Regions from separate parts of the Pseudoalteromonas sp. HL-AS2 genome, predicted to be linked through region 2. Evidence: predicted binding sites of a transcription regulator. Region 2 holds the regulator's gene; each other region holds the start of a gene.

Region 1 (10,995 bases), 630 kb from region 2:
GATTTAGGCCAGCATTTTGGCCATGGTTTATACGCCACTGAAGTAAATTATTTAGTTAATAGCGAGTGGGCTAGCAGCGCCGAGGATATATTGTGGCGTCGTAGTAAGTTAGGTTTGCGTTTTAATACTGAGCAAATAACAGCGCTGAGCCAGTATATTCAAAATTATAATGGCTCAATACCGCTGTAAACATTTACCAAACTAGCTAGCCGGGGCTAAATGCTCATTAAGTGACGATTTTTCAGATACTGAAAGCGATTGCTTTGCTTTTGCTGCAAAATCGTAACGTACCAATACCGTTTTACCAACTGCACAGCAGTTACCTTGCTGGTGAGCTTCTTGGCGTAATACAAATGAGCTGGTACCTACATGCTCTACTGAGGTTTTAATGGTTACTTCATGGCCATAAAATAACTCACCAACAAACGACACTTCGACTTTGGCAATAATTAGCTTCCAGTCATGTGGGTTTAAATCTGGGGTAAAAAACCTAAAAATAGGCGCACGCGAAGCTTCAAACCATACAGGGAGTACGGTATTGTTAATATGTCCTAGCGCATCTGTTTCACTAAAGCGCGGCATCACTTTTTCAATAAACATAATAATCCAATAATAATTATATAAAGGTAAACTATGACGGACTTTATTCGCGTATACGATAACGCGCTCAGCAATGACTTTTGTGATAACTTTATCACTACCTTTTCTCAAAGCCCGCATATAAAACAAGGGATGACATCTGGCGGTATCGATTTAAATAAAAAAGATAGCCACGACTTGCACTTAAACAATCATCCGGAATACGTTGAGCAATTAAAACACATTCAACAAACCACTGCACAGTATGTTTTTAAATACATTGAAGAACATATTTTTATTATGATTGGTGCCTTTGGCCTAAAAGTGTATCACCCTAAAAGTGGCGAACCTGTTGACTTAACACACGCAAACTTTGATGAAGTGGGTAAACCACAACTGCCCTTATTAGTGCAGCAAATTTTTAGGCTAGGAAATATTCAGGCGCAAAAATACCAAGTTAATAAAGGCGGTTACCCGTATTGGCACAGCGAAGTTTATCCGCAGTTAAATCATAACGAGGCGCTACATAGAGTATTGCTGTTTATGTTTTATTTGAACGATGTTGAACAAGGTGGGGAAACGGAGTTTTATTATCAAAAGCGTAAAATTGCGCCTAAAAAAGGCACTATGGTAATAGCGCCCGGCTACTTTACTCACACTCACCGTGGCAATAAGCCAGTATCTAACGATAAGTATATTTTAACCTCGTGGGTACTGTTTAACCGCGCAGAGCAAATATACGGTGCGCCAAAGAGCTAGCGCACCTTTTTTATGTATATTAACCTAGTAGCTCATCAAACAAATTAAATAACTGATCAAGCTCTGCGGTGGTGTTGTAGTGCATGCAACCAATGCGCACTACGCCACCTTTATCAAGTACGCCTAATTGCTCACACAAACCTTGCGCGTAAAAGTTGCCATCCCATACACAAATATGTTGCTTACCTAAACATTCAGATACAGCGCGCGGCTCTAAACCTTCAAAAGTTAACGCAAAAGTAGGCGTACGCTCATTTAAACGATCTAAATCATCTATACCAAACAATTTAATACGCGGGTAATTAACTAAGCGCGTTAAAAAGTATTCACTCAGCGCCATTTCGTGTTGCTTGGTTTTAGCAAAGGCAACACTTAACTTTTCGCGGCGTGAATGGCTGTCGTCAAGCTCGCTAATTGCTGCAATGTAATCAACCGCCGCTATAAAACCAGCCATGGCTTCAAAGCTTTGCGTGCCGGTTTCCCAGCGACCAGGCGCTACGTCTTTAGCTGGCTCAACTTTGTACGGGGTAAATCCTTCAAGGTGCTCTTTTTTGCCATAAACCATACCTAAATGCGGGCCAAAAAACTTGTACGCAGAGCAGGCTAAAAAGTCGCAATCAAGCGCTTGTACATCTACAAGTTCGTGCGGTGCATAATGTACGGCATCAACATAAACAAGTGCGCCTACGTTGTGGGCAAGCTCTACAATACGTTTAATATTGTTAATTGAACCTGTGGTATTTGAAGCATAAGTTACCGCTACCAGCTTAGTATTACTGTTTAGTAAACTCTCGAACTGCGCCATATTGAGTGTGCAGTCGGTTTCGTTAATAAGCGCAGTATTAACTTTAACACCTTTATCTTCTGCGGCTTGCTGCCACGACGAAACGTTAGAAAAGTGATCCGCGTTAGTGACAATAATTTCATCACCCGTTTGCCAGTCGCGTGAAATTGCGCGGCTAAAGCTAAACGTTAAGCTGGTCATATTCGGACCAAATACAATTTGTTGTGAGCTGGGCGCATTGAGTAAATCGGCAGCAGCTTGGCGAGCATTTGCCATTAGCTCAACGGTTTTATCGCTTGAGAAAAATGCTCCACCTAAATTTGAGTTGTAATAACCCAAATAAGCAGTCATAGCGTTAAGTACCGATTGCGGTACTTGCGAGCCACCGGGGCCGTCTAAAAACACGGGAGATTTACCATTAACGCTTTGCATTAATGCCGGAAATTGCTCACGTAATTGCGTTATATTCATGCTCATTCCTTAAGACGTTAATACAAAGCAATCCAGGTAACCTGGCTTACTGGCATCAAGTTTATTCATTGGAGTAGCGTTATGCCACACTTGACGGTCGTTAATTACTGCAAACATACCGTCTTTTATGGCCATTTTAAAACAGGGATCGGCTTGCTTGTTTTCGTATACAAGCAATTCACCGCCCTCTAAGTTTTCATGCGATACTCCACATACACACACATGATCAAAACCATCTTGGTGCACGCCTTCTGGCGCTGCAGGCGTATCACTATCAATGGCTAACATACGAAATTGGTGAATTTCGATATCACGTTCTTCATCAATCCCGGTAATTTGACGAAACTCATTCACAATACTTTTCATGCCCGCTGACTCAAGTAGGCTTTGCTCTAAATTTTCGTAACTACGCTCAACATTACCCTGAAAGGTATTAATTGCATCATCTTGTACAAATGCTTTTGTTGCTTGTAGCTTTAGCTCACCATTTTGTAGTTTAACTACAGAGTAACGGCGTTTACGAAAGGCACCATCTGCATAAGGATTAGTCGGCAGGTTATCAAAAGAAGGCTTAACCAAATCAATATTTGTTTGGTTAATAAAACGCAGCTGCAGTAAATTCTGGGGGTTTAAAGCGGTCATAAAAATCCTGCTATAGTAATTATAATATTGCAGGGATTTTAATGCATGCAAAGAGGATTTATTGCTTTATTATTTAACTTCAAAACAATTAACCACCAAAATTAATACAATAAATGCAAAAAAACAACATTAACTATCTAAAATTTATTTTTGCCAATAAAAAACCCGCAAAAGCGGGTTTTTAAATAAGCTGTAAAAATTATACTGCTTGTTGAATGATCACGTTGTCTGCTTTTTTAGTGTAAGCAGGCATGCGATGGAAGTTCAAGTAGCGATATGTATCTGACGCTGTTGCATTGATCTTCGCTGCATATTCTTGATACTCAGCAGCAGTTGGCAATCGACCGATAATTGCCGCAACTGCAGCAAGTTCAGATGATGCTAAAAATACATTTGCACCATTACCTAAACGGTTAGGGAAGTTACGTGTAGAGGTAGACACTACCGTTGCTTTATCAGCAACACGTGCTTGGTTACCCATACATAATGAACAACCTGGAGTTTCTATACGTGCGCCAACACGACCAAAGATGCCATAGTAGCCTTCTTCAATTAGTTGGTCTTTGTCCATCTTAGTAGGTGGAGCAACCCAAAGCTGAGTAGGTAGTTGACCTTTAAAGCCATCTAGTAACTTACCAGCCGCGCGGAAGTGACCAATGTTAGTCATACAAGAACCGATGAATACTTCATCAATTTTCTCGCCAGCAACATCAGAAAGTAAACGCGCGTCATCTGGATCATTTGGAGCACAAAGAACTGGCTCTTTAATCTCAGCTAAGTCGATTTCAACTACGTGAGCGTATTCAGCATCTTTATCTGCTTCCATAAGCTCAGGATTAGCTAACCAGTCTTGCATTGCATTAATACGACGTTCAATCGTACGTACATCGCCATAACCTTCAGAGATCATCCACTTAAGCATAACAATGTTTGATTCTAGGTATTCAGAAATAGACTCTTTTGAAAGCTTAACCGTACAACCTGCAGCTGAACGCTCAGCAGATGCATCTGATAATTCAAACGCTTGCTCAACAGTTAGGTGCTCAACGCCTTCAATTTCTAGTACGCGACCAGAGAACTCGTTAATTTTACCTTTTTTCTCAACTGTTAATAAGCCTTGCTTGATACCGTAGTAAGGGATTGCATGTACAAGGTCACGTAATGTGATACCTGGTTGCATTTCGCCTTTAAAACGAACCAAAATTGACTCAGGCATATCAAGAGGCATAACACCTGTTGCTGCTGCGAATGCTACTGCACCCGAACCAGCTGGGAATGAAATACCTAATGGGAAACGTGTATGCGAATCACCACCAGTACCTACGGTATCTGGTAATAACATACGGTTTAACCATGAGTGAATAATACCGTCACCTGGGCGAAGTGAAACGCCGCCACGGTTCATGATGAAATCAGGAAGCGTGTGATGCGTGTTTACATCAATAGGTTTTGGGTATGCCGATGTATGACAGAAAGACTGCATTGTTAAGTCTGCAGAGAAACCTAAACAAGCTAAATCTTTAAGCTCATCACGTGTCATAGGACCTGTTGTATCTTGCGAGCCAACAGTTGTCATTTTAGGCTCACAGTATTGACCTGGGCGAATACCTGCAACGTTACATGCTTTACCAACCATTTTTTGCGCTAGTGTAAAGCCTTTATCTGATACTTCAGTTGCTGTTGGTACTTTAAATATATCAGTAGCACCTAAACCAAGTGATGTACGTGCTTTGTCTGTTAAACCACGACCAATGATTAGTGGAATACGACCACCAGCACGAACTTCATCTAAAATCACTTCAGATTTAAGTTCAAACTTAGAGATTACTTTATCAGTACCATGCTGCTTAACAACACCTTCGTATGGGTAGATGTCAATTTGCTCGCCCATGTTAAGCTCATCAACATTTAGCTCAATTGGTAAAGCGCCAGAATCTTCCATAGTGTTAAAGAAGATTGGTGCAATTTTATTACCTAGACATACACCGCCAACACGCTTATTTGGTACAAACGGGATATCATCGCCCATAAACCAAAGCACTGAGTTAGTTGCAGATTTACGTGAAGAACCCGTACCAACAACATCACCAACGTAAGCTAGTGGTAAGCCTTTAGTTTTTAATTCTTCTAGTTGGGTGATTGGGCCTACTTCGCCTGGTTTGTCAGGAGTGATACCATCACGTTCAATTTTTAGCATAGCTAAAGCATGTAGTGGAATATCTGGACGAGACCATGCATCTGGTGCAGGTGACAAGTCATCCGTATTTGTTTCGCCAGTTACTTTAAATACAGTAACTGAAATCTTTTCAGCAACAGCTGGTTTATTAGTAAACCATTCTGCATTTGCCCAAGACTCAATAATTTGCTTAGCGAATGTGTTACCCGCTTTTGCTTTTTCTTCTACATCGTAAAATGCATCAAACATTAATAATGTGTTTGAAAGGCCTTTTACTACGATAGGTGCAAGTGTGTCGTCATCAAGTAGGTCTATCATAGGTGCGATATTGTAACCGCCTAGCATAGTTCCTAATAATTCTGCCGCTTTTTCTTTAGAAAGTAGTGGAGAATTAGTTTCACCTTTAGCAACTGCCGCTAAAAACCCTGCTTTGATATAAGCTGCATCATCAACACCTGCCGGTACACGATTAGCAAATAAGTCGAGAATAAACTCTTCTTCACCAGCCGGTGGAGTTTTGATTAATTCAATAAGATCAGCCGTTTGCTGAGCATCTAATGGCGCTGGTACGATACCTAACGCGGCACGTTCTTCTACGTGTTTACGATATTCTTGTAGCACAATATTGCCCTCTTGGTGACGTGAAAGTATTCGGTAGCGCTTCATAAGCGCAATGTTACCCAATACTTATAGTATTCTAACGCTTAATTATAAAGCTTTTGTGGGTAGATGAAAATCTATCCAGTTCAGCAACTGATTATACCGACTATAAGTATTATGAATAGTAGATAAAGTAAAATCAATTTCTATGAATGTTTATTAAGTAAGAATCATTAGTATTAATTTTTAATTTAAGTTTTTAGTAGGCATAAAAAAACCCAGCATAAAGCTGGGTTTTTGTAATTCAATCGATTTTATTAACGTAAAACTTTAACGTTTTTAATCGTTTTGATATGCGCTTCTACACGACGGTTTTCTTCGTGTGCTGCTTTAGTGTTCGCTTCATTTTTAAGACGCTCTTCACCTAAACCAACTGTAGTAATACGGTCTTCTGCTACGCCATCAGCTACTAATTTTTTAGCTACTGCGTCAGCACGTTTTTTAGATAACCACTTGTTGTAAGATGCTTTACCTACAGAAGAAGTATGACCTTCTAAAAGAACAGTTGTATCTGGGTACTCTTTTAAGAACTCAGCTACTTTATCGATATCGTTTAAGTACTGTGTAGATACTGCAGATGTATTATTAGGGAAAGTCACTAATAAGCTTACAGTTACTTCTTTATCTTCGTATAAAGTACAACCTGTGCCATCAACTGCATCTGTCATTGGTGTGTTAGGACACTGATCATCTGCATCTGGAATGTTATCGTTGTCGCTATCTACTGGTGCAACTTCAACAATTACTGGCTCTGGAGCTGGTTGAACTGGCTCTTCTGCTACTGAACTTTGACCAAATAAGTAGTTAATACCTAGTTTAGCGTTCACATCGGTATAACCACGGTCAAGACCTTGATAAACAGATGTTTCTGCGTTAACAAATAAGCCGTCTGTAATGAAGTGCTGGTAACCAACACCTGCGTTTAAGAAAGTATTATCTGTTGCTACTTTTACTTCTTTAATACCAAATAAACCATAGAAAGGACCGCCACCAAAGTGGTAAAGTGCATCAACACCAAAACGCTCGCCGTCTACGTCGTTACGATTACCATTAGGAATCGGATTTTTAAGAAATGCATTAAAGTCCATATCTGCATACTCAAGACGTGCACTCCAGTAATCACTGAAACGGTAGCCAACTTCAGCACCCCAACTTGCAGATTCATTAACTTCCAAGTTTTGGTGCATGTTTAAGTTTTTCCAAGATGCATCGTAATAGTCACCGAACACACCAATGTAAAAACCTTCAGTTTTTTCTGCTGCAAATGCTGATGCGCTAGTTGCAGCTAACGCGATTGCGATTGTAAGTGATTTTAATTTCATTGTTTTCTTCCCATTTTAACAATTAAAAAATATAGCTAATTCGTTCTAGCTCAACCAGTTTTATTAATATTACCTGATCCTTTATTAATCAATACTTAACAAAAGATAAATTAATTCGTTTTCAACACTCTATATACAAGTATCAGTAAGTTTAGGACATATTAATTACTTTACCCAACCCCTAGATAATAAATACTATCGCTGGTATCTAAATTTATTAAATAACCATACCGACTTCACTAGCTGAGTTTATATTGAGCTCCAAGCTCCTAGCTTTAAATGCATATCAATAATATCAGCTCAGTTTATTGTGCTCAATAATAAAGCAGCGCTACGGCCGCTAAATGACCTTTTATAATCAGCAACTTAAATTTACATCTAGTGATTAAGTACCACAAAAAGTATAATACTCTTTATCGCTGCTAGGTGCATCCTGAAATTTTGCCAATTTGTCTGTATTTTCATAAGGTGTGTGCATAACCTGCATAAACTCATGCAATAATTCACTTGAGCCAGTCTTATTATACTCACTAAGTATTTTTTCGATCACATGGTTACGAGGAATAACTCGCGGATTAGCTGCCCGCATTACGGTATAGCTGCGATCATCGGTACGTTTTTGCCACTTACCGGCCCACTGAACTAATACCTCTGGTATGCTCATTCCACCTGTTAAAGACTCGGTTAGTGCATCAAACGTGTTGGTATAGTCGAGTTGGTGCTCTTTTAATAACTGTAATAGCTCTGCAATTAACTCTTTATCGGCTGTATCTGTGCCAGCTAAGCCCAGTTTTGTTGCCCACATTGCACTAAATTCAACATTAAATTGCTCAGCAAAACCATCTATTATTGGGGTCATTAACGCCACAGCTTGTTCGTCGTCATCATTTACAAGCGGTATTAAACTCTCAGCTAAGCGGGCGCAGTTCCAGTTAGCAATATTAGGTTGATTACCAAATGCATAACGCCCTTGCTTATCAATAGAGCTAAACACGGTATCAAAATCGAAGCTGTTCATCATGGCACATGGGCCATAGTCGATAGTTTCGCCGCTAACCAGCGTATTATCGGTATTCATTACCCCATGTATAAAGCCTACTCGCATCCAACTAACCACCAGCTCAACTTGGTTTTTAATCACTGCAGCTAAAAATGCTAAATAGCGCTCAGGTCCTGTTGCTTGAATTTTTGGGTAATGACGCTCAATAGCTAAGTCGGCAAGGTTTTTAAGCCCTTCAACGTCGCCTTGCGTTGCTAAATACTGAAACGAGCCAACACGAATATGGCTACTGGCTAAGCGCGTTACAATAGCGCCAGGTTGGGGTGGGTTTCTGTACACGGTTTCGCCACTACCAACCACTGCTAAGCAGCGCGTAGTTTTTATACCTAACGCTTGCATTGCTTCGCTCATTATATATTCACGAATTGCTGGGCCAAGTGCACAGCGGCCATCGCCACCACGAGAGTAAGGAGTGGCACCAGAGCCTTTTAATTGAATGTCCCACAACTGGTTTTGCGCATCCTCTACTGCACCTAGCAAATGAGCACGCCCGTCGCCTAAACGTGGTGAAAAATGTCCAAATTGATGCCCTGAGTATCCCAGTGCAACCGCTGCAATTGCTTGCTGTTCGTTGCCGCTAAAAGTACTGGCCCGTAACTCAGGAACTACATTAATATTAAACGCTTTAGCTAAGCTATCATTCCAAAGTAATAGCTGTGGGGCGGCCACCTTAGATGGGCGATCTTCAATTGCAAAATTGTCGGCTACTTGTCTGTACCTTGGCATTAAATTCATAACTACCCTCTACTGTTGTTGGCTTATACCTACACGATTATCGCCTACACTGTAGGCTATAATTAAGCTTAGCTCTTGCATGCTCAAACCGCTTTGTTGTTGTAATTCATTAAAGAACGCTTGCGCTGCAGTTAACGACTTTTTAGTTTGTAAGCCACCATCAATAATTTTATGCGCGCGCAAATAACTCTCAACATCCCGCGATAATAAAAAGGTGTCTTTACCCAATGCACGCAAAGTATAAGGGCCGGTATTTCCACCCAAGCGTGCACCGTGTTTTTTTAAGTACGCCCACAAACCAATAATATCTTCACTTGGCCAGTCTGCAATAAACTGACTAAAGCTACCATGTTGCTGGGTAACCTCATGGATCATGAACGCATTTTCGGGGATCGTTTTTACTTTTTTATAATTACGAACAATGCGCTCGTCGCTGGCTTTTTGCTCCAACATATCGGGTGGCATCATTAATAATTTTTCAACGCTAAACTGCCAAAAAACCTCTCTAAAGCCTGCCCACTTGCTGTTAATAACCGACCAGTAAAAACCACTTTGAAAAACCTTGCGCGTAAACTCTTCCAGCCAATCATCATCACTTAAAGCTGCTAATTGTTGCTTAGATGCAGGTTTAGCGAGTAATTGCTGTAGCATTTGTGTTGAGCCTTTTCGCTCTACTGCTCGCTGATAAATATCATTAAATTTTTCCATCTGCTTGAAACCTTATTTTGCAGTTACAAATTTCGCGCCGCGATTACCCCCTAGTTTAAGGGAAATCGTCCTTATACGTAACCGTTACCAAAATCGATGACACTATCTGCACTTAGCTGCTTGACACCCAGATGGCTAAAATGATTTAATCATCGCACTTACCCTATTTAATTATATTTGTATTGCTAGCAGTACAAATATAAAGGGCTGGAAGAGGTGCGTTATTCAGGTAGCGTATGTTAGGAGCACAAACTCCATTGAGCATACGTAAGGGGAATCAACGCCGAGAAACAACAATATTTGTGTCATTGTTGTTTCGGGCGACTAGGTTGAATCCTAGCGACTGTCACCAATAGCTATTTAAACGTAGCTTATTAGTTTGGTGGAGAGCTTCTGGTCTTAGTATAATAAGGCCGTGCGCCCTATTATTTAAGCCCATTCGCTCTTCGAATTATAACATACCCTACACGTGGGTATTTGTTCGAACGATGTTAATGCGGCTCTTTCCTATATAGCTTCTTAACTCACCGAACATTCTATAAGTTCGCGAGAGATGATCAAAAACTTTAATTTAGATGACTACTCAGTCTGGACGGCGCTCGTTACTCCGTTTAATCAAAACGGTACAATCGACTATGGCACCTTAACCACTTTGGTTGCTGAGCAAGCCGCTGCCAATAATGCTATTTTATTACTAGGCAGCACAGGTGAAGGCTTAGCCTTAACACTTAAAGAGCAACAAGCCATTGTTGAGCACGTGTGCCAATTATCGCCTAATGTACCCTTAATGGTGGCTGTAGGTGGTATGAACCTCAAACAGCAATTAGCCTGGGTTGAATACTGTAACCACTTGCCTATTCATAGCTTTTTACTTGGCTCGCCGCTTTATGCAAAGCCCGGTGTAATTGGGCAAACCCATTGGTTTGAAAGCCTTTTAAATATAAGTAAACACCCTTGTATGCTTTATAACGTACCAGGGCGAAGCGCTGTCGATATTCCAGTGGCAACCATTCAAAACCTACAACAACATAAAAACCTATGGGCACTTAAAGAAGCCAGTGGCAACATTGCGCAATTTGAAGCTTACCGTCAAGCGGCT
Region 2 (10,995 bases):
GTTGCAGGGATCACGCCATGGAATTTTCCTGTTGCTATGATTACGCGTAAAGTTGCCCCCGCCTATGCAGCCGGTTGTAGTTTTATATTAAAACCTTCAGAGCACACCCCATTATGCGCTATTGCACTTGCTTATTTAGCCGATCAAGCAGGGTTTGAAAAAGGGGCATTTAACGTCTTAGTATCGCAAAATGCTAAAAAAGTAGGAAAAATACTAACCGACTCTGAGATAGTGCGTAAGTTTACTTTTACCGGATCAACGGGGGTAGGCAAGCAGTTATTAGCGCAATGCGCAGGTACTATTAAGCGCACTTCTATGGAGCTTGGAGGAAACGCACCTTTCATTATTTTTGATAATGCAGACCTCGATGCAGCTATTGAGGGGTTAATGGCTGCTAAGTTTAGAAATAGTGGGCAAGCTTGTGTTGCTGCAAACCGTATCTTTATTCAGCGTAATATTATTGATGCGGTACTAAATAAACTAACCCCTAAGGTGGCTGCTTTAAAAGTCGGTAATGGCTTTACAGCAGATGTTGATATCGGCCCGCTTATTTACCCTAAGGCAAAAGAAAAAGTACAGCAGCTAGTACAAGACGCACTAGATAAAGGGGCAGTATTGATTGGTGATAACAGTGATTTAGGTGGCAGCTTTCAAAACCCGTTGATTGTAAATAACGTCACTACCGACATGGATATTTACCATGAAGAAGTATTTGGTCCAGTATTAACAATTATTCCTTTTGATGATGAAAGCGAAGTACTTACTCTAGCAAACGACGTACCTTACGGCTTAGCCGCTTATTTTTACAGCCAAAATATTAAGCAGGTTTATCGCATTAGCGAAGGTCTTGAGTTTGGCATGATTGGTGTAAACGAAGGCGTTATTTCTAACCCTGTAGCGCCATTTGGTGGTGTTAAGCAATCGGGCCTTGGCCGTGAAGGGGGGCACCAAGGGTTAAATGAGTACCTAGAAGAAAAATACGTGTGTATTAAAATTTAAACCGTTTATATGCTCTTGGCGGCTTGCAGTAAAACAACTTCAAGGCGCTGTACAAATACATTGAGCAATTTATTTTAGGCAAAGAAAAGCGCGCTCTATCTCTAGGCGCGCTTGCGGAATCTTCTAATTTTCTGCATCCTGCAATTGAACTTAATCAACTCCAAATTCTTACAAATCCTTGTTATTACAATATTACTTTTTAGTTCTATGTAATGTAGGCGCTCCTGCCTGTATCCTTTATTTCCTCAACATCCTGTAAAACAACGTAAATCCTTTGTTGCTATCCTTTACGCATCATCCAGATGCTATCCTTTAAGACATTCCATTGTGCTGCTCTCCTAGAGCCTGTCCTAAAATCCGTTTTGTATTAGTAACCTAAATCATTGGTTGGTCGAGTAAGTTGTCCGTTTCCATTTACTCGTTAAGCATCACTGCTTGGTTGTTAAGTTAATTATAGGCGGTACGATATTTTAAAGAAGTATAGGTTGCTAATTAATTGCTATAGTCGTAATAGTTAAAATAATTTACTTTAATTAAAACAATTGGTTACTTTGTTTGTTATGGTTTTTCATGTTGTGTTTTCATCATTGGCTGTCACGTTTGTAGGATATGTCTTACGTTGGTTTTCTATTTTAGCGATTTTAACAGGATCAGATTATATAAAGTGTGCACTTTTGGGTAAGGCACGGTAGAATTATTGATAATAGTTATTATTCAGGTGGGAAATATGAAAAAAGTATTCGCAATTGTAGTTGGTTTGGCTGTGTCGGCACCCGTTTTTGCAACTGAGTCCGTTAATATTTATTCTTTTCGACAGCCTTTTTTAATAAAACCAATTTTAGATGACTTTACCAAACAAACTGGTATTAAAACAAATGTAGTGTTTGCTAATAAAGGCTTAATAGAGCGCGTTAAGCGCGAAGGTAAACACAGCAAAGCCGATTTAGTATTAACGTCTAATTTTAGCGCCTTAATCCAACTTGAAGATTTAGATTTAACGCAAACTATTAGTAGCGAAGCAATTAATAACAATGTGCCTGCGGCATTTCGTGATGGCGACGGCCAGTGGGTGGCACTTACTAAGCGAGTACGTAATGTTTATTCGTCAAAAGAGCGTGTGGGCGCGCTACCTGAACTGACTTATGAAGATTTGGCCGATCCAAAATATAAAGGGCAAATATGTACTCGCTCTGGTAAACATCCGTATAATTTGGGTTTAGTTGCATCAATGATTGCACACCATGGTGAAGCAGATACCAAAGTATGGCTTGAGGGAGTTAAAGCAAATTTAGCGCGTAAACCACAAGGTAACGATAGAGCGCAAGTAAAAGCAGTGAAAGAAGGTTTGTGCGATCTTGCATTTGGCAATAGTTACTATTTAGGTAAAATGCTGCAAGATGAAACCCAAAAAGAATGGGCACAAGCGGTAAATATTAACTTTCCGAACCAAATCAATCGCGGCTCGCATATAAATGTGTCGGGTGCAGTTATTACAAAATACGCTAAAAACCCTGAAAATGCCTTGAAACTCCTAGAGTATATGACCGACAATAAAGCGCAAAACATGTACGCTTCAATTAATATGGAATACCCGGTTAAGCCAGGCGTAGAATTATCAAGTTTAGTTGCATCTTGGGGAAGCTTTAAAGAAGATAGCTTACCACTTGATGAAATTAGTAAATATCGTCCGTTAGCGTTAAGGCTAATTGATGAGGTGAAATTCGATCTTTAAATGACTTATAAATTTCAGCTGTCTAAATGGCAGCTTTTTGCATGGTCGACAGGATTATTACTGTCGACCCCATTGTTTTTTCTGCTATTTGAATCTCTACAAGGTAACTCAGAGGTGTTTTCGCATCTTTGGGATACAGTGCTGTGGGATTACATTTCTAATACCGTATTACTTATTTTAGGTGTGTGTGTACTAAGCTGTGCTATTGCCTTACCACTTGGCTGGCTAACCGCTTATTGCCAGTTCCCGGGTAAAAAACAGTTTGAATGGGCGTTAATGCTGCCACTGGCTATGCCTACCTATATTATTGCCTATGTTTATACCGACTTGCTTGATTACGCAGGCCCAGTACAAAATACTCTCAGAGACTGGTTTGGGTGGCAATCGCCGGATGATTACTGGTTTTTTGATATACGCACTTTGCCCGGCGCTATTGTAATGCTTGCACTGGTGCTTTATCCCTATTTATATTTAATTTTTAAAACAGCCTTGCGTGAGCAGTCTTTTAAGTTAGTACAGGCTAGCCAGTTAATGGGGCTGTCGTCGTGGCAGAGCTTTTTTAGGGTGAGCTTAGTGTTATCGCGCGGCGCAATTGTAGCTGCGCTAGCGCTAATTAGTATGGAAACCATGGCTGACTTTGCCACAGTAAGCTACTTTGCTGTAAGCACCTTAACCACTGCCGTATACGATACTTGGTTTGGTTATTACTCGTTAACCGCTGCAGCTAAAATATCGGGCGTGATGTTATTACTATTGTTTTTAGCCTTAATGGCGGAGCGCTTTAGTCGCCGTAATCAAGCGGTGTTTGAGCGTCAGTCGGGTATAAATAGTGAAGCGCTTTATATATTAAAAGGCAAGTCGGCTTGGCTGGCAACGCTATTTTGCAGTGTGATTTTAATTGTTGCCTTTGTTATACCTATCGCTGTGTTAATAAAGTACGCCATTGTTTATTTTGATCAAGCATGGAGTAGTGAGTTTTTTAGCTATGCGTGGCAAAGTTTAAAGGTAGCTATAGTAGTAAGCGTAGTAACGCTGTTACTTAGTGTATTAGTGGTGTTTTATCAACGTATAGCCAAGCAAAATTATCCACTTATTCCGGGGCGATTAGCTAGCACCGGCTACGCTTTACCAGGAACAGTACTGGCTATTGCGGTGCTATTACCGCTTACGCTGTTAGAAAATACGGTAAACCGTGTGCTTGAGCCATACGACTTAAATATAGGCTTGTTACTCACTGGCAGTGTATTTACCATTATTTTTGCTTATGTAGTGCGTTTTTACGCAGTAGCACATGGCGCGATTGAGTCGAGCTTTTTACGCATTAGCCCCTCTCTCGACATGGCTAGCCAATCTATGGGCAAAAGCCAAGGCCATACGTTACGTTTGGTGCATTTACCCCTACTTAGACGCGGGTTGCTTACTGCGGCTTTGCTGGTGTTTATTGAATGCATGAAAGAGCTACCTACGGCTTTGTTACTTAGGCCGTTTAATTTTGAAAGCTTAGCTACGCATGTGTTTCAGTATGTGAGTGATGAGCAATTAGAGCTGGCTTCTATATCGGCATTATTTATTGTGCTGGTTGGATTTATCCCTCTGTATTTTATTAACCGTTCTATGGAGCAACGTAGTTAAATGAGTAGTTTGATTTTACAAGGCGTGAGCTATCAATATAACGGTACTAAGGTTATTCACGAGCTAAATTTAACCATAGGTAAAAACGAAATAGTGTGTTTGTTAGGTGCCAGTGGTTGTGGTAAAACCACCACCTTAAAAGCAATTGCAGGGCTAATAGAAACGCAACAAGGAAGCGTGTTTATCGATGGTAAGCTGGTGAGTAACGCCAATACATTTATCTCGCCAGAGCATCGTAATATTGGCATGATGTTTCAAGATTATGCGTTATTCCCGCATTTAACCGTGGCACATAATATTGCTTTTGGCTTAAGTAAAATGAGTAAAGAGCAAAAGCAACAGCGCGTTGATGAAATGCTTAAGCTGGTGCATTTAGTTGGCTGCGCCGACAGGTATCCGCATCAGTTATCGGGTGGGCAACAACAGCGCGTGGCGATTGCGCGTGCACTTGCTTACAAACCAAGTTTACTATTACTTGATGAGCCGTTTTCGAATATAGACACTCAAGTACGCTTTGAATTAATTGCCGATATTCGCCGCATAATTAAAACTCAACAAGTGTCGGCAGTATTTGTTACCCACTCAAAGGAAGAGGCTTTTGCATTTGCAGACACGCTGGCTATTATGCACCAGGGTAAAATAGCTCAGCAGGGCACCCCAGAACAGCTTTTTGCTAAACCAAGCTCAAAGGAGGTTGCAGAGTTTCTGGGTCAGGGCATATACTTAAGCGCAGAAGTGTTAACAGCAACTGAATATAAAACCGCTTTTGGCCTAGTTGAGTCGGTTATTGCGCACCAGCATCAGGCTAATATAGGAAAAATATATGTGCGTCCTCATCAAATAGAGCTAATGAGCGACAATAAAAAAGATAGCCATAGTGAACGCGCCACCATATTAAGCAGTCGTTTTATTGGTTCGGCTTATGTTTACACTGTAGTTATTGCACAACAAGAAATAGAAGTTGCAGCGCAATATGGCCAGTCATTTGTTCAAAATGAGCAGGTTATAATAAAAATAAAACCCCACACGGTGAATTTTTTCGAATCATAAATTAATTTGTTATTCGCTGTGTTTATCTATTTATAAGCTAAGGAATAACAATGGCACAAGCGCAATCAGGGATTTGTGCTGAAGCAAACTTACACGGTTTGCATTTATTTTTTAATGTGTTTGATGGCCAAGATGAGTCATTACGTACAAAGCTCAAGCAAGTAAGCGCTATTGAGGAAGAGTTTAGCGATCAGTTTTCTGAATCTATGCTTTCTTGTATGGTGGCTATTGGTGCACAGTATTGGCCGCATATTTTGCCAGAGTATATCCCCAGTGAACTACAAAGCTTTCCTAATATAAATCATAATGAACACGCAATGAGCGTGCAGCCGTGTGATTTGTTTGTGCAAATACGTTCAGACCGCGAAGACGTTAATCATTTATTTGCACTGCAAATTTTAAAGTTATTTGCACCAGATGTAGAGCTGGTGGAACAAATTCGTAATTTTAGATTTTTAGATGGTCGCGATTTCAATGGTTTTATTTATGGTGGCAAAATGCCGCATGGCCGACAAAAGCGGGCAACGGCGTTAATAAATAAACCAGGTAGCTTTGAGGATCAAGGCAGTTATATTCATGTGCAACGTTATAAGCACGATCTAAGCGTATGGCAGCATCTATCGCTAGATGAGCAAGAGCAAATAATAGGTCGCACTCGCTTAGACAACACTCTTATAGCCCCAGCGCTTGAAACCAGCCATGCACAACGCAGTGAATTAAAAGATGAGCAAGGCCAGCCAATATTACTTAATCAAGGCATGCCTTATGGCGATGTTTACGAGCAAGGAATGCTGTCAATTACTTGCTCGGCCAGTGGAACCGCATTTGAACAGGTATTAAAAAGTCGTTTAGGTGAGGGGGAGTGCTATGATCATTGGCTTGATTTTACTCAAGCCGATATGGGGTCTGCGTTTTTTGCACCGTCAGTTGGGTTTTTAAAACAGTTATAACGCATGTTTTAAATACTAAACCGTATCAAATAAAATACGTACCCGCTCTAGGGTTAAGTCTATTTCAGATATTTTAGCTGGGGCAATAAAAATAGTGTCGTCGCCAGCTATAGTACCTAACACGCCATCGGCTTTACCTAATGAGTCAAGTAAACGCGCAATAAGCTGAGCCGCGCCTGGACTGGTACGGATAATAATCATCATTTCGTTATGCATTATATCAATAACAAGCTGGCGCAACGGGCTTTTTGCTGTGGGTACGCCCATTTCTGCTGGCAAGCAATACACCATTTCTTGTTTGGCATTGCGCGTTCGTACCGCGCCAAACTTACTAAGCATGCGCGACACTTTACTTTGGCTTATATTGTCAAAACCTTGCTCTTTTAACGAATCTACTATATCGCCTTGAGAACCAAAGTTTTCTTCTTTTAAAAGCGCTTTAAATGCTTTTACTAACGCTTCCTGTTTGTCTTGTGGTTGCATAGTTTTTATTTGCTTTTTATTATCCATGCCGCAAATTCTACACAAAAACGAATAATTATGCAGCAGTTGTTTATTTAACTTGCCAGTTTACTGTATTCAGGCCAAATGTTTTTACAACTATGGTCTAAAATATTACGAAAATAGGCAGGATAAATTTGTTTTTAGTCGCTAATTTCTTTATCTTAGAGCCATAAATATTTCCTACCTCAAATCACGGAGAATTCCAATGAAAGTTGCTGTATTAGGTGCTGCAGGCGGTATCGGTCAAGCGTTGTCTTTATTATTAAAAACAGGCTTACCAGCTGGTTCTGAATTATCACTATATGATGTTGCACCAGTAGTTCCAGGTGTTGCGGTTGATCTATCTCATATCCCTACAGCGGTTAAAGTAGCTGGCTTTGGCGCTGATGCGTTAAATGAAGCGCTTAAAGATGCTGATATCGTACTTATTCCTGCTGGCATGCCACGTAAGCCAGGTATGGATCGTGCAGATTTATTTAATGTAAATGCTGGTATCATCAAAACATTAGCAGAAGGCATAGTTGCAAGTTGTCCTAAAGCATTAGTAGGTATTATTACTAACCCAGTAAACGGCACTGTACCAATTGTTGCTGAAGTATTTAAAAAAGCAGGTACTTACGACGCTAAACGCGTATTTGGTATTACTACGCTTGACGTTATTCGTTCAGAAGCATTTGTTGCTGAACTTAAAGGCGTAGACGTAGCAACTGTTAAAGTTCCTGTAATCGGTGGCCACTCAGGTACTACTATTTTACCTCTACTTTCTCAAGTTGAAGGCGTGAGCTTTACAGATGAAGAAGTTGCAGCACTTACTCCACGTATCCAAAATGCGGGTACTGAAGTTGTAAATGCTAAAGCGGGTGGCGGTTCAGCTACTTTATCAATGGGTGCAGCAGCAGCTCGTTTTTGTATGTCTTTAGTTAAAGGCCTACAAGGTGAAGACGTTGTAGATTACGCGTACGTTGCTGTTGAAAATGGCGATGCGGAGTACTTTGCACACCCAGTACGTTTAGGTAAAAACGGCGTAGAAGAAATTCTTTCTTACGGCGAACTAAGCGCATTTGAAACAAAAGCAAAAAATGACATGCTTGAAACACTGAAAAAAGACATCAAAGAAGGTGTTGATTTCATGGCGTAATAGCCAAAATCAAGTGACAAAAAAGCCTGCGTTTGCAGGCTTTTTTATTGCTCGGAATTTAGCTAACCTGCACCCAGGTTAGCTACACATAAAGGCAGTAAAGTTAGTGATCGCGATCAACTGCAATACGGGCAAGGCTCACAAGTGCTTGTTTATATTCAGACTCAGCTAAAAAGTCTAAGCAAGCAATGGCTTTGTCGGCTTCAAGTTCGGCCTTTTGCATCGTAAATTCAAGCGCATTGGTTTGTTTAAGTGCCGCTAAAATTTCTTCAAGATGATCCATGCCATTACTGTGCTCTATAGCGTCACGGATCAGCTGTGTTTGCTGCTCATTACCATGTTGCATTGCATAAATAAGCGGCAGAGTTGGTTTCCCTTCGGCTAAATCATCACCAATATTTTTACCTAATTGATCTGCATCTGCGTTGTAATCAAGTACGTCATCAACGAGCTGAAACGCAGTACCTAAATGCATGCCGTATAGGTTAAGCGCATCAAGCGTGGCTTGGTTTTGCTCAGTAATAATGGCCGCAAGGCCTGTCGCGGCTTCAAATAGCTTAGCGGTTTTAGAGTAAATAACCTGCATATAACTCGCTTCAGTGGTGTCGGGGTCATTACAGTTCATTAACTGTAATACTTCACCTTCAGCAATAATGTTAGTTGCATCTGCAAGCACTTGCATTACCTGCATTTTACCAAGGCCAACCATAAGCTGAAATGAACGAGTGTAAATAAAGTCGCCCACTAATACGCTGGCAGCATTACCAAACTCAGCATTTGCTGTAGGCGTGCCTCGGCGTAAGTTAGATTCATCAACAACATCATCATGTAATAGTGTTGCGGTATGAATAAACTCAACAATAGTTGCAAGTGTAATATGATCTTTACCCTGATAACCCAATGCTCTGGCCGCTAGTATTGCCAACATTGGGCGCACGCGCTTGCCGCCACTGTTTACAATATACAAGCCAAGTTGGTTAACTAACGCCACATCTGAGCGCATTTGCGCATGTATAAGTTGATTGACGTCATTCATATCGTTTTCGATTAACGCCTGGATAGCTTTTATATCCATTGATCTCCGAGCCAATTTTTATGTGTGAACGGCGCAGATTGTACAACAAAAAAAGCACTAGCTCGATATTTTGTGACGATTCCCTGAAAAAACACGGTTAACATCGCTAATTAGCACTTAAATACGAGAGATAGCTGATTAATTAGCGTACAAAGTGTGCTGTAATTTATGTTTATTTATTATCCGTTGTAGTGTGTGTTTAGCTAAGGCAAATTATTTTCACTAATCGTGAAAAAGCGCTTGGCAAAAGGGCTATTTAATATAAAATAGGGGAAATATTGAATTGCTCTCAATGCAGCTACTTTTTATTCATTTTAATTACAAAATAGGCTTGCTAGTTATTACGCCGTAGCGTAAACTTCGCGCCCTATCGAAGAATATTTTAGTTGCGTCGATTTGAGGGCGCACAGACGGAGTTAATTATGTACGCGGTTTTCCAAAGTGGTGGTAAACAGCATCGTGTGACTGAAGGTCAAACGATTCGTCTTGAAAAATTAGACGTTGAAACTGGTGCAGCAGTAGAATTTGATTCAGTACTTTTAGTTGCTGATGGTGAGAAAATCGAGATTGGTGTACCGTTCGTAAACGGTGGTAAGATAACAGCTGAGGTTGTTTCACATGGTCGCGGTGAGAAGATTAAGGTTGTTAAATTTAGACGCCGTAAGCATTCTCGTAAGCAAATGGGCCATCGTCAATGGTTCACAGAAGTTAAAATCACTGGCATTAGCGCTTAATTAGAGGTACTTAGAAATGGCACATAAAAAAGCAGCTGGTAGTACTCGTAACGGTCGCGATTCAGAAAGCAAACGCCTAGGTGTTAAGCGTTTTGGTGGCGAATCAGTTCTAGCGGGTAGCATCATTGTTCGTCAGCGTGGAACTCGTTTCCACCCTGGTACAAACGTAGGTATCGGTAAAGACCACACTATCTTCGCAAAAGCAGATGGTAAAGTTCAGTTTGAACAAAAAGGTCCTTTAAACCGTAAATACGTAACTATCGTAACTGAGTAATCAGTAAGATAGTTAAAAAACCCCGCCTTTGCGGGGTTTTTTGTTTTCATTATTTTACAATATATACCCAAGCCTGCAATTATACCTATGGGTTTAAGTAGCGGGCTCTTTAACGAAGTTATAGAGCGATCTAATTCGTAAAATGGTTCAAATATTTATGCCAATTGGTATTAAGTTGGCTTGGGTATATAATAGTGTTATTAACAAGCCAATCCCTAAAGTGAGTAATCATGAAGTTTGTAGATGAAGTAGAAATTCGCGTAGAAGCTGGAGACGGTGGCGCCGGTATCGTGTCTTTCCGTCGTGAAAAATATATCCCAGAAGGTGGGCCTGACGGTGGTGACGGTGGTGACGGTGGTAGTGTTTATCTACAAGCGGATGAAAACTTAAATACCTTAATTGATTACCAATTTGAACGCTTTCATAGAGCAGATCGCGGTACTAATGGCCGCAGCCGTAACTGTACGGGTAAAAAATCTGACGATTTAATTATTATGGTGCCTGTAGGTACACGTATTATGGACGTTGATACGCAAGAGGGATTAGGGGATTTAACCCAACATGGCCAAAAGATTTTGGTGGCAAAAGGCGGTTTCCATGGCTTAGGAAATGCGCGTTTTAAATCAAGTACAAACCGTGCTCCGCGTCAAAAAACCTTAGGGACAGAAGGCGAAGTACGCAACCTTAAACTAGAGTTATTGTTACTAGCAGATGTAGGCTTATTAGGTTTGCCAAATGCAGGTAAGTCTACCTTTATCCGTAGTGTATCGGCAGCAAAACCAAAAGTAGCAGATTACCCATTTACGACGCTTATTCCAAATTTAGGTGTGGTACGTCCTGAAGCTAATAAATCATTTGTTATCGCTGATATACCAGGCTTAATTGAAGGCGCATCGGATGGTGCTGG
Region 3 (10,995 bases), on a different replicon from region 2:
ATTTACTTGCAATAGGCCAGCTATTGACGCGTAAATTCGCCTTGTTTTCACTGAAAACCTCTGGCTAGAGAAAATAAAATCAAATATAACGATGATTCAATACGTTAGTAAATCTCTTAACCAGAGCTCAGGTTAAGTATGTATATCTTAATACAGGAGTTTTGGGCACACGGTTAAAAAATCAACCCCAAGGTGTGAGTATTTACTCTAAGGTGAGTTTATAAGTGGATTAACTGATTTTTATAGCGCTATAACTTTTATTTAAACTATTCTAAAATGAATGCTATTAACTCAACAACAATAGATGCGAAATTATTATGCACCCACACATTAGTAAGCTTTATAACAGTGCGTTAAAGCCAAGCCGATTAATTATAGGCCTAATGAGTGGTACCTCGTTAGATGGACTTGATGTTGCCTTATGTAAAATAACTGCCGCGGGTGTGCATACCCAAATTGAGGTTTTAAAGTTTACTACGGTTGATTATAGCGATGATTATAAAACAAAAATAAAGCAGGTATTTGCCAAGCGTGAATGCAACTTAGAATACCTTACGTTACTGCACCCTTGGGTTGGTAAATTTCATGGTGACATGGTTAATCAGTGTTTAAACAGCTGGCAGGTAAACCCAGCCAATATAGATGTAATAGCCAGCCACGGACAAACTATTTACCACTGTCCTAAAAGCCAGCATCAGTATAACGATTTTAACAATGGCACTTTACAAATTGGCGACAGCGACCAAATAGCCGTTACTACAGGTATTACTACCATTGGCGATTTTAGGCAAAAGCATATAGCAGCAGGCGGCGAGGGCGCACCACTTGCCGTGTATGGTGATTATTTGTTTTTTTCAAGCTCTGACGAAAACCGTATTTTGCTCAATATGGGCGGTATAGCTAACCTCACTTTTTTACCCCAAAATGGCGATAGCAACGCAGTATTTAGCTCTGACATTGGCCCATGTAATACCATTATGGATGCCTATGTGCAGCGTTATTTTAATAACATGCATTACGATGAAAACGCTGCGATAGCGAAAGCGGGCGTTATTAATACTGCGTTACTAACAGCGCTTTGCGACAATCATTTTTTAACCCTAAAAATGCCAAAAACTACTGGCCCTGAAGTGTTTAATCTGGCTTATTTAGAGGCTGCGCAACAGGCTTCAAATACCCAAAAGTTAAGTCATCAAGACGTAATGGCCACCTTAAACCGCTTTACCGCAGAGGTTATTGCCAATGCGCTAAATACGTGTGTAAAAATGGCGCCCAATAGTGTGGTGTATGCCAGTGGCGGCGGCATTCACAATTTACTCTTAATGCAACATTTAGTAACGCTTTGTCCGACCATAAAAGGTTTTAAAAATACTCACGCATTAGGGGTTGATCCCGACGCGAAAGAAGCGGTACTTTTTGCTATTTTAGCTAACGAATGCTTAGCCGGTGAGCAGCTACACCTTGATAATAAAGCCCAAGGAATTGCAGGCGTTACTATGGGTAAAGTGAGTTTTGCAGATTGAAACCACATATTCTAAGCTTAAGTTTTTAGGTGAGACCTAGCCAAACTCACTGTTTGGCCTTTGCATAACTGCGACTTACTGTTATAGGGTAAGCTTATTTTTTTGCGCTGCCATTAGCGTGAATATTGTTTTGTAGTAATTAATTGCAGCTGCGCTTTAGTTATTATAAAAATGTTATTGCTTATTTACTTTTTAAAGATGCACCAATCCTCCCTTAGTTTCGCCCCTCAGGCCTTAGTGGTGCACTTTTATAACTAAAAAGACCAAACCCATCCAAATCAACTATGCGCTTTTTTAAAACATAAGGCATAGTTATTAAATGCAGTGTAAATGGGCTGTTAATAACTATTTTTGACTATATATATTCATATAATCTGAATGTATATTCATTTCTTAGTTGACTCAGCGTTATTTTACGGCTAGTTTTTATCCCCCTTTGATTAAAGTTTTCACTAATAAATACTGCACTATACAAATTCAAAAAGATTTTACAGTGGCTGTTTTAGGCATTTTAACGATTTTTTGAATGAGATAAGCGCATACCTCGAGTATATAAAAATATATGACTTAATTAGTAAGCACAATTTAGCTGATAGCAATAGGCTGATGAAATAGGAATAAGTAATGAATGATATGAGCAAAAAATCCCAAGGTCTTTATCGCGCTGAATTTGAACATGACAGTTGCGGCATTGGCTTTGTCGCTAACCTTAAGGGTAAAAAGTCACACGATATTATCGAAAATGCACTCACCATGCTCAGCTGCATGGAACATCGTGGTGGAACAGGGTTTGACGTTAAAAGTGGTGATGGTGCTGGTATTCTTATTCAAATTCCTCATGAGTTTTTCCGTCAAGAAACCGCAAAGCTAGGGTGGACGCTGCCAAGCGCCTTAAACTATGGTGTGGGGATGATTTTTTTCCCACGCGATAAAGCACTTAGCGACGCGTGTAAAAAAATACTAAATCAAAATATTGCCGAACTGGGTTTAACCTTAATAGGGTATCGGGATGTTCCGGGCGATAACTCTATGTTAGGCGCGGCTTCATTTGAAAGCGAGCCAAATATTGAGCAAGTGTTTATTGCTAAGCCGCAAGCGCTAAGCGCACAAGAATTTGAACGTAAGCTGTTTGTGCTGCGTAAATACACCTCGCATAAAATTAATGGTTTAGATTTCACCGAACGTGACGAATTTTATGTAACCTCAATGTCATCTACCAAAATTGTTTATAAAGGCCAGTTTACTACCGAGCAAGTGCGCCAGTATTACCTTGATCTGCAAGACGAGCGTACTATTTCGGGAATGGCGATGTTTCATTCTCGTTTTTCAACCAACACTTTTCCTGCTTGGCGCCGCGCGCAGCCGTTTCGTTATATAGCCCACAATGGTGAAATTAATACGGTACGCGGTAATATTAACTGGATGAATGCTCGTGAGGCATTGTTTAGCTCGGTTAATTTTAGCGATGCTGAATTGAATATGTTAAATCCGGTGTGTAATAACGATAACTCAGATTCGGCTAATCTTGATATGGCTATTGAGCTATTAGTGCTCAGCGGGCGGTCTTTGGCGCAAGTAATGATGATGATGGTGCCAGAAGCATGGCAAACACAAACCAATATGGATGCCACCAAGCGCGCATTTTATGAATACTATGCGTGTATTATGGAGCCTTGGGATGGCCCAGCATCGTTATCGTTTACCGATGGCAACGTTATTGGTGCAACACTTGACCGTAATGGTTTGCGCCCTTCGCGTTACTTGTTAACCGAAGATGGCACGCTAGTGATGGGCTCTGAAACCGGTGCATTGTGCGTTGATCAATCAACGGTTGTTGAAAAAGGGCGTTTGCAACCGGGTAAAATATTTATTGCTGACTTAGAGCAAGGTCGCATTATTAGTGATGACGAAGTAAAACAACACGTTAGCTCGGCTCAGCCGTATGCTCGTTGGTTAGCTGAAAACAAAATTGAATTAGACAATTTACCCGTTCCTAGCGCGTCTTTTGCCCAGCCGCCATTGGCAGAGCTGCGAAAAATACAAAAAGCATTTGGTTACACCAGCGAAGATCTTAACCTAGTACTGGCGGGTATGGTTGGTACGGCTAAAGAGCCACTAGGCGCTATGGGTACCGACACGCCGCTTGCAGTGCTGTCGCATCGCCCGCAACAATTATCACATTATTTTAAGCAGTTATTTGCGCAAGTAACCAACCCACCCATCGACCCTATTCGTGAAGAGTTGGTTATGTCGTTGCGCGGTTATATTGGCCGCTCACTTAACTTGCTCGATGAAACACCTGGGCATTGCCATAAGGTTGAAATAGAACAGCCTGTATTGACCAATGAGCAATTACGCAAACTACAGTATATAGATAACAATCATCTTCAAGCTAAAACGATCGACATTACTTTTAAAGCCAGCGGTGGGCCAGGTGCACTAAAAAGAGCACTGGATCGTATTTGTTTATATGCCAAAAATGCCGTTGAAGATGATTATGAAATACTCATTTTAAGTGACCGTGGCGTAGACAGCGACCATGTTGCTATACCTTCGGTATTGGCAACAGCAGCGGTGCATCACTATTTAATTCGTGAAAAACTACGCTCATCTGCCGATATAATTTTGGAGTCGGGTGATATACGCGAAACGCATCATTTTGCTACTGTTATTGGTTATGGCGCTGCGGCAGTTAACCCGTATTTAGCCCTAGAGAGCATGTATGGTTTACGTGATGAAGGCGTACTTGATACTAACTTAACAAATGAACAAATTACCCAAAAATACACCAAAGCGGTAGGCAGCGGCTTGTTGAAAACCTTCTCTAAAATGGGTATTTCAACGCTACAGTCGTATTTAGGTGCGCAAGTTTTTGAAGCCTTGGGCATTAACTCTGAGGTTATTGATCAGTACTTTACCGGTACGGTTAGCCGTATTGAAGGCTTAAGCCTAGATCAAATTGCCCAAGAGGCGCTATTACGCCACCGTGAGGGTTTCCCTGAGGCCAACCGCATTGCTATAGATAAACTACTGCCTACGGGCGGAGAATACTCGTGGCGTCATGATGGTGAACGGCACTTATTTAATCCCACGGTAATTCGCTTACTGCAGCATTCAACAGCCAGTAATAATGTTGAGCAGTTTAAGCAGTATGCAAAAACGGTGGACGATCAAAGTAAAGAAGCCTTTACCTTACGGGGTTTATTACAATTGAATAGCGATCGTCCTGCTATTGCCTTGAGCGAAGTGGAACCGGTTGCCAACATTTTCAAACGCTTTGCCTCGGGTGCCATGTCGTTTGGCTCAATTTCGTGGGAAGCACACACTACTTTAGCTATAGCTATGAACCGCATTGGCGGTAAAAGTAACAGCGGTGAGGGCGGCGAAGACCCAATTCGTTATACTGCGCTTGAAAATGGCGATTCGATGAATTCGCGAATTAAACAAGTGGCTTCGGGTCGTTTTGGTGTTACTAGCCATTATTTAGCGAATGCCGATGAGCTACAAATAAAAATGGCGCAGGGCGCTAAACCGGGCGAAGGTGGGCAATTACCCGGCGATAAAGTAGATGCATGGATAGGTAAAACTCGTGGCTCTACGCCAGGGGTGGGCTTAATTTCGCCGCCGCCACACCATGATATTTATTCTATTGAAGATTTATCGCAACTTATTTTCGATCTTAAAAACGCCAACCGCGACGCGCGCATTAACGTTAAATTAGTATCAGAAGCGGGTGTAGGTACGGTTGCATCGGGTGTGGCAAAAGCCTATGCCGATGTGGTACTGATTGCGGGCCACGATGGCGGCACCGGTGCGTCACCACTGAGCTCAATTAAACATACGGGCTTACCGTGGGAACTGGGTTTGGCTGAAACGCATCAAACTTTGGTGCGTAATAAACTGCGTAGCCGTATTACGGTACAAACCGATGGGCAACTTAAAACGCCACGCGACTTAGCCATTGCAACGCTGCTTGGTGCAGAAGAGTACGGCATGGCTACCACAGCATTGGTGGTTGAGGGATGTATTATGATGCGTAAGTGTCATTTAAATACCTGCCCAGTTGGTATTGCCACACAAGATAAAGGCCTGCGCGACAAGTTTACTGGTCGTGCCGATATTTTAGTTAACTTTTTTACCATGATGGCAGAAGGTTTACGCGAAATTATGGCTGAGCTTGGCTTTAGAAGTATTGAAGAAATGGTGGGCCAAACTCAGTGCCTTACGCAGCGCAAAGATGTTGACCATTGGAAATACCAAGGCGTTGACTTAACTCCACTATTACACAAAGCAGAATGCGCTGAAAACGAAACTCTGTATCAATCAATAAAGCAAAAGCATTTAATCGACGACATTATCGATCGCAAAATGATCAAAGATGCTCAAGCGGCACTAGAGTCTGGGCAAAGTGTGGCGCTTGAATACGATGTGATTAACACCGACAGAACCATAGGGGCGATGATCTCTAACGAAATCTCTAAAAAGTACCATGCAGATGGCTTACCGCAAGATACTATTAAGGTTAAGTTTAACGGCTCAGCGGGGCAAAGCTTTGGTTGTTTTTCAACCAAGGGTTTACGTTTTGAACTTGAAGGCGATGCCAACGACTACTTTGGTAAAGGGCTCTCTGGCGCAAATTTAGTGGTGTACCCTAGTAAACAAGCTAAGTTTGCTGCAAGTGAAAATATCCTCATTGGTAATGTGGCCTTTTTTGGAGCAACTTCAGGTAGCGCCTTTATACGCGGTATAGCGGGGGAGCGTTTTTGTGTACGTAACTCGGGCGCAACAGCCGTTGTTGAAGGTGTGGGGGATCACGGTTGTGAATACATGACCGGCGGTAAAGTGGTTATTTTGGGCGCAACTGGTCGAAACTTTGCTGCAGGTATGTCGGGCGGTGTTGCTTACGTACTTGATGTAAATAATGACTTTGCGGCTAAATGCAATATGGAAATGGTCGCACTTGAAAGTGTAGATACCGACGCTGAAAGCCACGAATTAAAAGTCTTAATTAGCCAACATTTTGATGCTACAGGTTCAGATGTTGCCAGTGATTTATTAAAAGATTGGGACAGCAATGTTAAGCGCTTTGTTAAAGTAATGCCGGTTGATTACAAACGCATGCAAGGTTATATGAATGATGTACGCAGTAGCGGAAAATTCACCTCAGAGTATGACATTGCCGTAGAAGCATTCGACATTCATTTAAACAACATAGCTAGCGCTAAAGCTTAAGCTGCCAAGGAGAATATATTATGGGAAATCCAACAGGGTTTATCAACGTAGGTCGTGCCTTGCCAACTGAGCGTAACGCAGGTGAACGTTTAATTGACTGGCTGGAAGTATATGAAGAAATACCACAAGCAGATGTAGAGCAGCAAGCTTCGCGTTGTATGGATTGTGGCGTGCCGTTTTGTCAGTCGGCAAAATCAGAATTTGCACCGGCAGTAGCTGGGTGTCCGGTAAATAATGTAATACCGGAGTGGAATGACTTAATTTATCGCGGCCGCTGGCAAGATGCAGTAGAGCTATTGCATAAAACCAATAACTTTCCTGAGTTTACTGGGCGTGTATGCCCAGCCCCTTGTGAGGGGGCATGTGTACTGGGTATTAACGCCGATCCGGTGGCTATTAAGTTACATGAAAAAGAAATTATTGATCATGCCTTTAAGCAAGGTTGGGTGGTTGCTGAGCCACCTGCATCTCGCACTGGTAAAAATGTAGCCGTAATTGGTTCGGGCCCAGCGGGCCTTGCCGCTGCAGCACAGTTAAATAAAGCTGGCCATATGGTTACTGTATATGAGCGCGCCGACCGCATTGGTGGCTTGCTAATGTATGGTATTCCAAACATGAAGCTACAAAAAGAATTAGTGCAACGTCGGGTTGATATTTTAGCCCAAGAAGGCATTGTTTTTGTTACTAATACTGAAGTAGGCAAAGACATTAGTGTGGCGCAGTTAGAAACTGACTTTGACTCAGTCGTGTTATGTATTGGTGCCACAGTACCGCGCGACTTACCCGTTGCAGGGCGCGAGCTTAACGGTGTGCATTTTGCTATGGACTTTTTAACAGCCAATACCAAAAGCTTGCTCGATAGCGAACATCAAGACGGAGCGTTCATTAATGCGAAAGGCAAAAATGTAGTGGTTATAGGTGGCGGTGATACCGGCACCGATTGTATTGGTACTGCGCTTCGCCATCAGTGTAAAAGTGCTATTCAGCTAGAAATTATGCCTCGTCCACCCGAGCAACGCGACGAGAGCAGCAATCCTTGGCCACAATGGCCAAAACGTTTGTTGGTTGATTACGGCCAAAAAGAAGCTATTGCAGTACAAGGCCAAGATCCACGTCAATATTTAGTGATGACTAAAAAAATTGAAAGTGACGGGCAAGGTAATGTTAAAGCTGTGCACACTGTAGATATTACTTGGCAACTTAACGATAAAGGGCAAATGGTGCCACAAGAAGTAGCGGGCAGTGAAAAGATAATTCCTGCCGATATAGTACTGATTGCTATGGGCTTTATGGGGCCAGAAGGTGGCCTTGTTGCACAATTTGGTTTAGAGCAGGATGCTCGCTCTAATATTGCAGCACAGTACGATAAGTTTGCTACAAGCAAGCCTGGCGTATTTGCCGCAGGCGATAGTCGTCGCGGACAAAGCTTAATTGTGTGGGCAATAGATGAAGGTCGACGCTGCGCGCGTGAGGTTGACAGCTATTTAATGGGTAAAAGCTATTTGCCTTAAAGCGATTACAAGTCTGTAAACTTTAACTGCTTTAAAAGTTAAAACCATCTATTATAGCAAGCCCTACCGCATTAATTATGCAAGGTGGGGCTTGTTTTTATAATTTGTTCTATTAATAAACCTTGTAAAAAGTAGGTAAGGTAAGAAATGACTTCTGAAAAACCACGTAAATATTCACAAAAAATTGTAGATGGTAGCGCTCAGGCTCCTAGTCGTTCTATGTTACGAGCGGTAGGTTTTAATGATGACGATTTTAAAAAGTCTCAAGTTGGTATTGCCTCTACATGGTCTATGGTAACGCCGTGCAATATGCACATTAATACACTTGCCGAAGAAGTGGGTAAAGGCGTAGATAGCGCCGGTGCGAAAAGCGTTATATATAATACCATTACCGTATCCGATGGTATTTCTATGGGCACCGAAGGGATGAAATATTCTCTAGTATCACGCGAAGTAATTTGCGACTCAATAGAAGCGGTATCGGCGGGTATGGGCCACGACGGTATTATTGCTATTGGCGGTTGTGATAAAAATATGCCGGGTTGTTTAATGGGTTTAGCACGTTTAAACCGCCCTTCTATATTTGTGTACGGCGGTACAATTTTACCCGGTGAAAATCATACCGATATAGTCTCGGTATTTGAAGCGGTGGGCAGCTACGCGGCAGGCGATATTCCAATTACGCAATTAGAACATATTGAAAAAACAGCCATACCAGGGGCCGGTTCGTGTGGTGGTATGTACACGGCAAATACGTTAGCCTCAGCAATTGAAGCTTTAGGCATGAGTATGCCAAATAGTTCTGCGCAAAATGCTATTTCACAAAACAAAAAACAAGACTGTATTGATGCGGGTAAAGCAATTGTTTATTTGCTAGAGCATGACATTAAACCTTCCGATATTATGACCAAAAAAGCGTTTGAAAATGCAATTACGCTGATCATTACCTTAGGCGGCTCAACCAATGCGGTGCTGCATTTAATTGCTATGGCTGATGCGGTAGGCGTTGAAGTAACATTGGATGACTTTGTGCGTATTGGCGATAAAACACCAGTAATTGCCGACTTGCGCCCAAGCGGTCAATATTTAATGTCGGAGTTGATTGAAATTGGTGGCATTCAGCCACTGATGAAGCGTTTATTAGATGCCGGTATGCTGCACGGTGACTGTATGACAGTGACAGGCAAAACCATGGCCGAAAATTTAGCCGATGTAGCAGATTACCCAGCAGGGCAAAATATTATTTTACCTTTTGATAAGCCGATTAAAAAAGACAGTCATTTAGTTATATTAGCTGGCAACTTAGCGCCAGAAGGAGCAGTGTCAAAAATTACGGGTAAAGAGGGTTTACGCTTTACCGGCAACGCAAAAGTATATGACTCAGAAGAGCAAGGTTTTGCCGCTATTATAGATGGGCAAGTAGTAGCCGGAGACGTTGTAGTAATTCGCTATGAAGGTCCTAAAGGTGGCCCAGGTATGCGTGAAATGCTAAGCCCCACTTCAGCTATTATGGGTAAAGGTTTAGGTAACGATGTGGCGCTTATTACCGATGGTCGTTTTTCAGGTGGTAGTAGGGGTTTTGTTGTGGGGCACGTTACACCAGAAGCTTACGAAGGCGGCGCCATTGCACTAGTAGAAAATGGTGACAGCATTACTATTGACGCGCAAAGCCGTGAAATGACTCTTAATATTACTGATGAAGAAATGGCCAGTAGGAAACAACGTTGGCAACAACCTGCGCCAAAATACACCCGCGGATTACTAGCAAAATATGCCAGAACAGTAAGCTCAGCTTCTACCGGAGCCGTGACCGATAAGCCAAGTTAAGGCATAATTAATCGCTAAAATTAGCGATTAAACTCCCCTAAATAGAGCGAGTTTTAATCCGCAAAGATCAACACGCCCTAGATAACCTTGTTACTTTATTTGTAATTTAAGTAACAAGGTTATAAATCGCTCAAGTTTTTAGTTGGCCGACCGATATATACTTAATAGCAGTTTGCGATTAAGGATGATCATGATTAACAATGGGTTAAATAACCACTCTAGTTTAGCGACAAAGCAAGTACTGCCAGTTGATAATGCAAACCATACCCTTAGCAGCAAACTGCAACATAGCCCACTCGAAATAGCGCCAAAATTAATACCAGAGTTAGCAACAAAGTTAACACCAGAGCTATCACCCAAAATAACGTCCGATTTTCTCAGTCAGTTTAGCGACGAAAAAGTTGCCCAATTACTGCAACAACAACTTTCGGTGCTGATCACTCCTGCAAAAAAAGCAAATATATCGAGCTACCACTACAGCGCTGAAGAGTTAGCTATACGCACTGTAATAACGAGTCAGCAAGAAGGGCTACTTAAAAATGAACATAGCGATAAGCTCATACAACGCTTAAATAAATCGGTAACAGATATTCAGGGTGCTTACGCCAACACCAGTGATATTTTATTTAATCTGGGGCAATTAGGGCATCAACAAACATCATTTTTAGCCTCTAGTCAGCAGCGTGTTGAGCGTGCGCTTAACCCTTATATGGAGAGTATTAATCGTAGCAAGCATGAGGATGACGATAACTACCGCTTTCAATTATCAGTAAAAACCAAAGAAGGCGATACCATTAATATCACCTTTAACTCATCGCAAGGTTATGATGAAAGTGCTGGTAAAACGGCTGATAATTTTAGCCTTAGCTATGAAGTAGAAGGGGATTTGTCAGAGGCTGAAC

The links. Region 2 encodes ArgR, which controls arginine synthesis, uptake and breakdown. Its sites were predicted from a motif close to ANTGAATANNTATTCANT; they were not measured.
Region 1: the regulator ArgR is predicted to act here: its motif matches at 3,296-3,313, upstream of RB215_RS00925 (2OG-Fe dioxygenase family protein).
Region 3: the regulator ArgR is predicted to act here: its motif matches at 1,897-1,914, upstream of gltB (glutamate synthase large subunit).

Annotation. Positions count from the first base shown of each region.
Region 1 is NZ_CP133571.1:187,742-198,736, reverse strand. Features, by position in the region: gene glpD (glycerol-3-phosphate dehydrogenase) at 1-189, shown strand, start outside; gene RB215_RS00940 (thioesterase family protein) at 202-600, opposite strand; gene RB215_RS00935 (2OG-Fe(II) oxygenase) at 634-1,338, shown strand; gene RB215_RS00930 (cysteine desulfurase-like protein) at 1,358-2,593, opposite strand; gene RB215_RS00925 (2OG-Fe dioxygenase family protein) at 2,603-3,235, opposite strand; gene acnB (bifunctional aconitate hydratase 2/2-methylisocitrate dehydratase) at 3,435-6,032, opposite strand; gene RB215_RS00915 (OmpA family protein) at 6,329-7,393, opposite strand; gene RB215_RS00910 (YdiU family protein) at 7,779-9,188, opposite strand; gene RB215_RS00905 (DNA-3-methyladenine glycosylase I) at 9,198-9,896, opposite strand; lysine riboswitch at 10,100-10,297, shown strand; gene dapA (4-hydroxy-tetrahydrodipicolinate synthase) at 10,450-10,995, shown strand, end outside.
Region 2 is NZ_CP133571.1:2,775,667-2,786,661, reverse strand. Features, by position in the region: gene RB215_RS12990 (NAD-dependent succinate-semialdehyde dehydrogenase) at 1-999, shown strand, start outside; gene RB215_RS12985 (Fe(3+) ABC transporter substrate-binding protein) at 1,727-2,731, shown strand; gene RB215_RS12980 (iron ABC transporter permease) at 2,732-4,363, shown strand; gene RB215_RS12975 (ABC transporter ATP-binding protein) at 4,364-5,413, shown strand; gene RB215_RS12970 (Dyp-type peroxidase) at 5,464-6,363, shown strand; gene argR (transcriptional regulator ArgR) at 6,379-6,846, opposite strand; gene mdh (malate dehydrogenase) at 7,073-8,005, shown strand; gene ispB (octaprenyl diphosphate synthase) at 8,109-9,080, opposite strand; gene rplU (50S ribosomal protein L21) at 9,503-9,814, shown strand; gene rpmA (50S ribosomal protein L27) at 9,831-10,088, shown strand; gene cgtA (Obg family GTPase CgtA) at 10,319-10,995, shown strand, end outside.
Region 3 is NZ_CP133572.1:623,660-634,654, reverse strand. Features, by position in the region: gene RB215_RS17615 (anhydro-N-acetylmuramic acid kinase) at 318-1,523, shown strand; gene gltB (glutamate synthase large subunit) at 2,148-6,755, shown strand; gene RB215_RS17605 (glutamate synthase subunit beta) at 6,776-8,266, shown strand; gene ilvD (dihydroxy-acid dehydratase) at 8,414-10,093, shown strand; gene RB215_RS17595 (hypothetical protein) at 10,284-10,995, shown strand, end outside.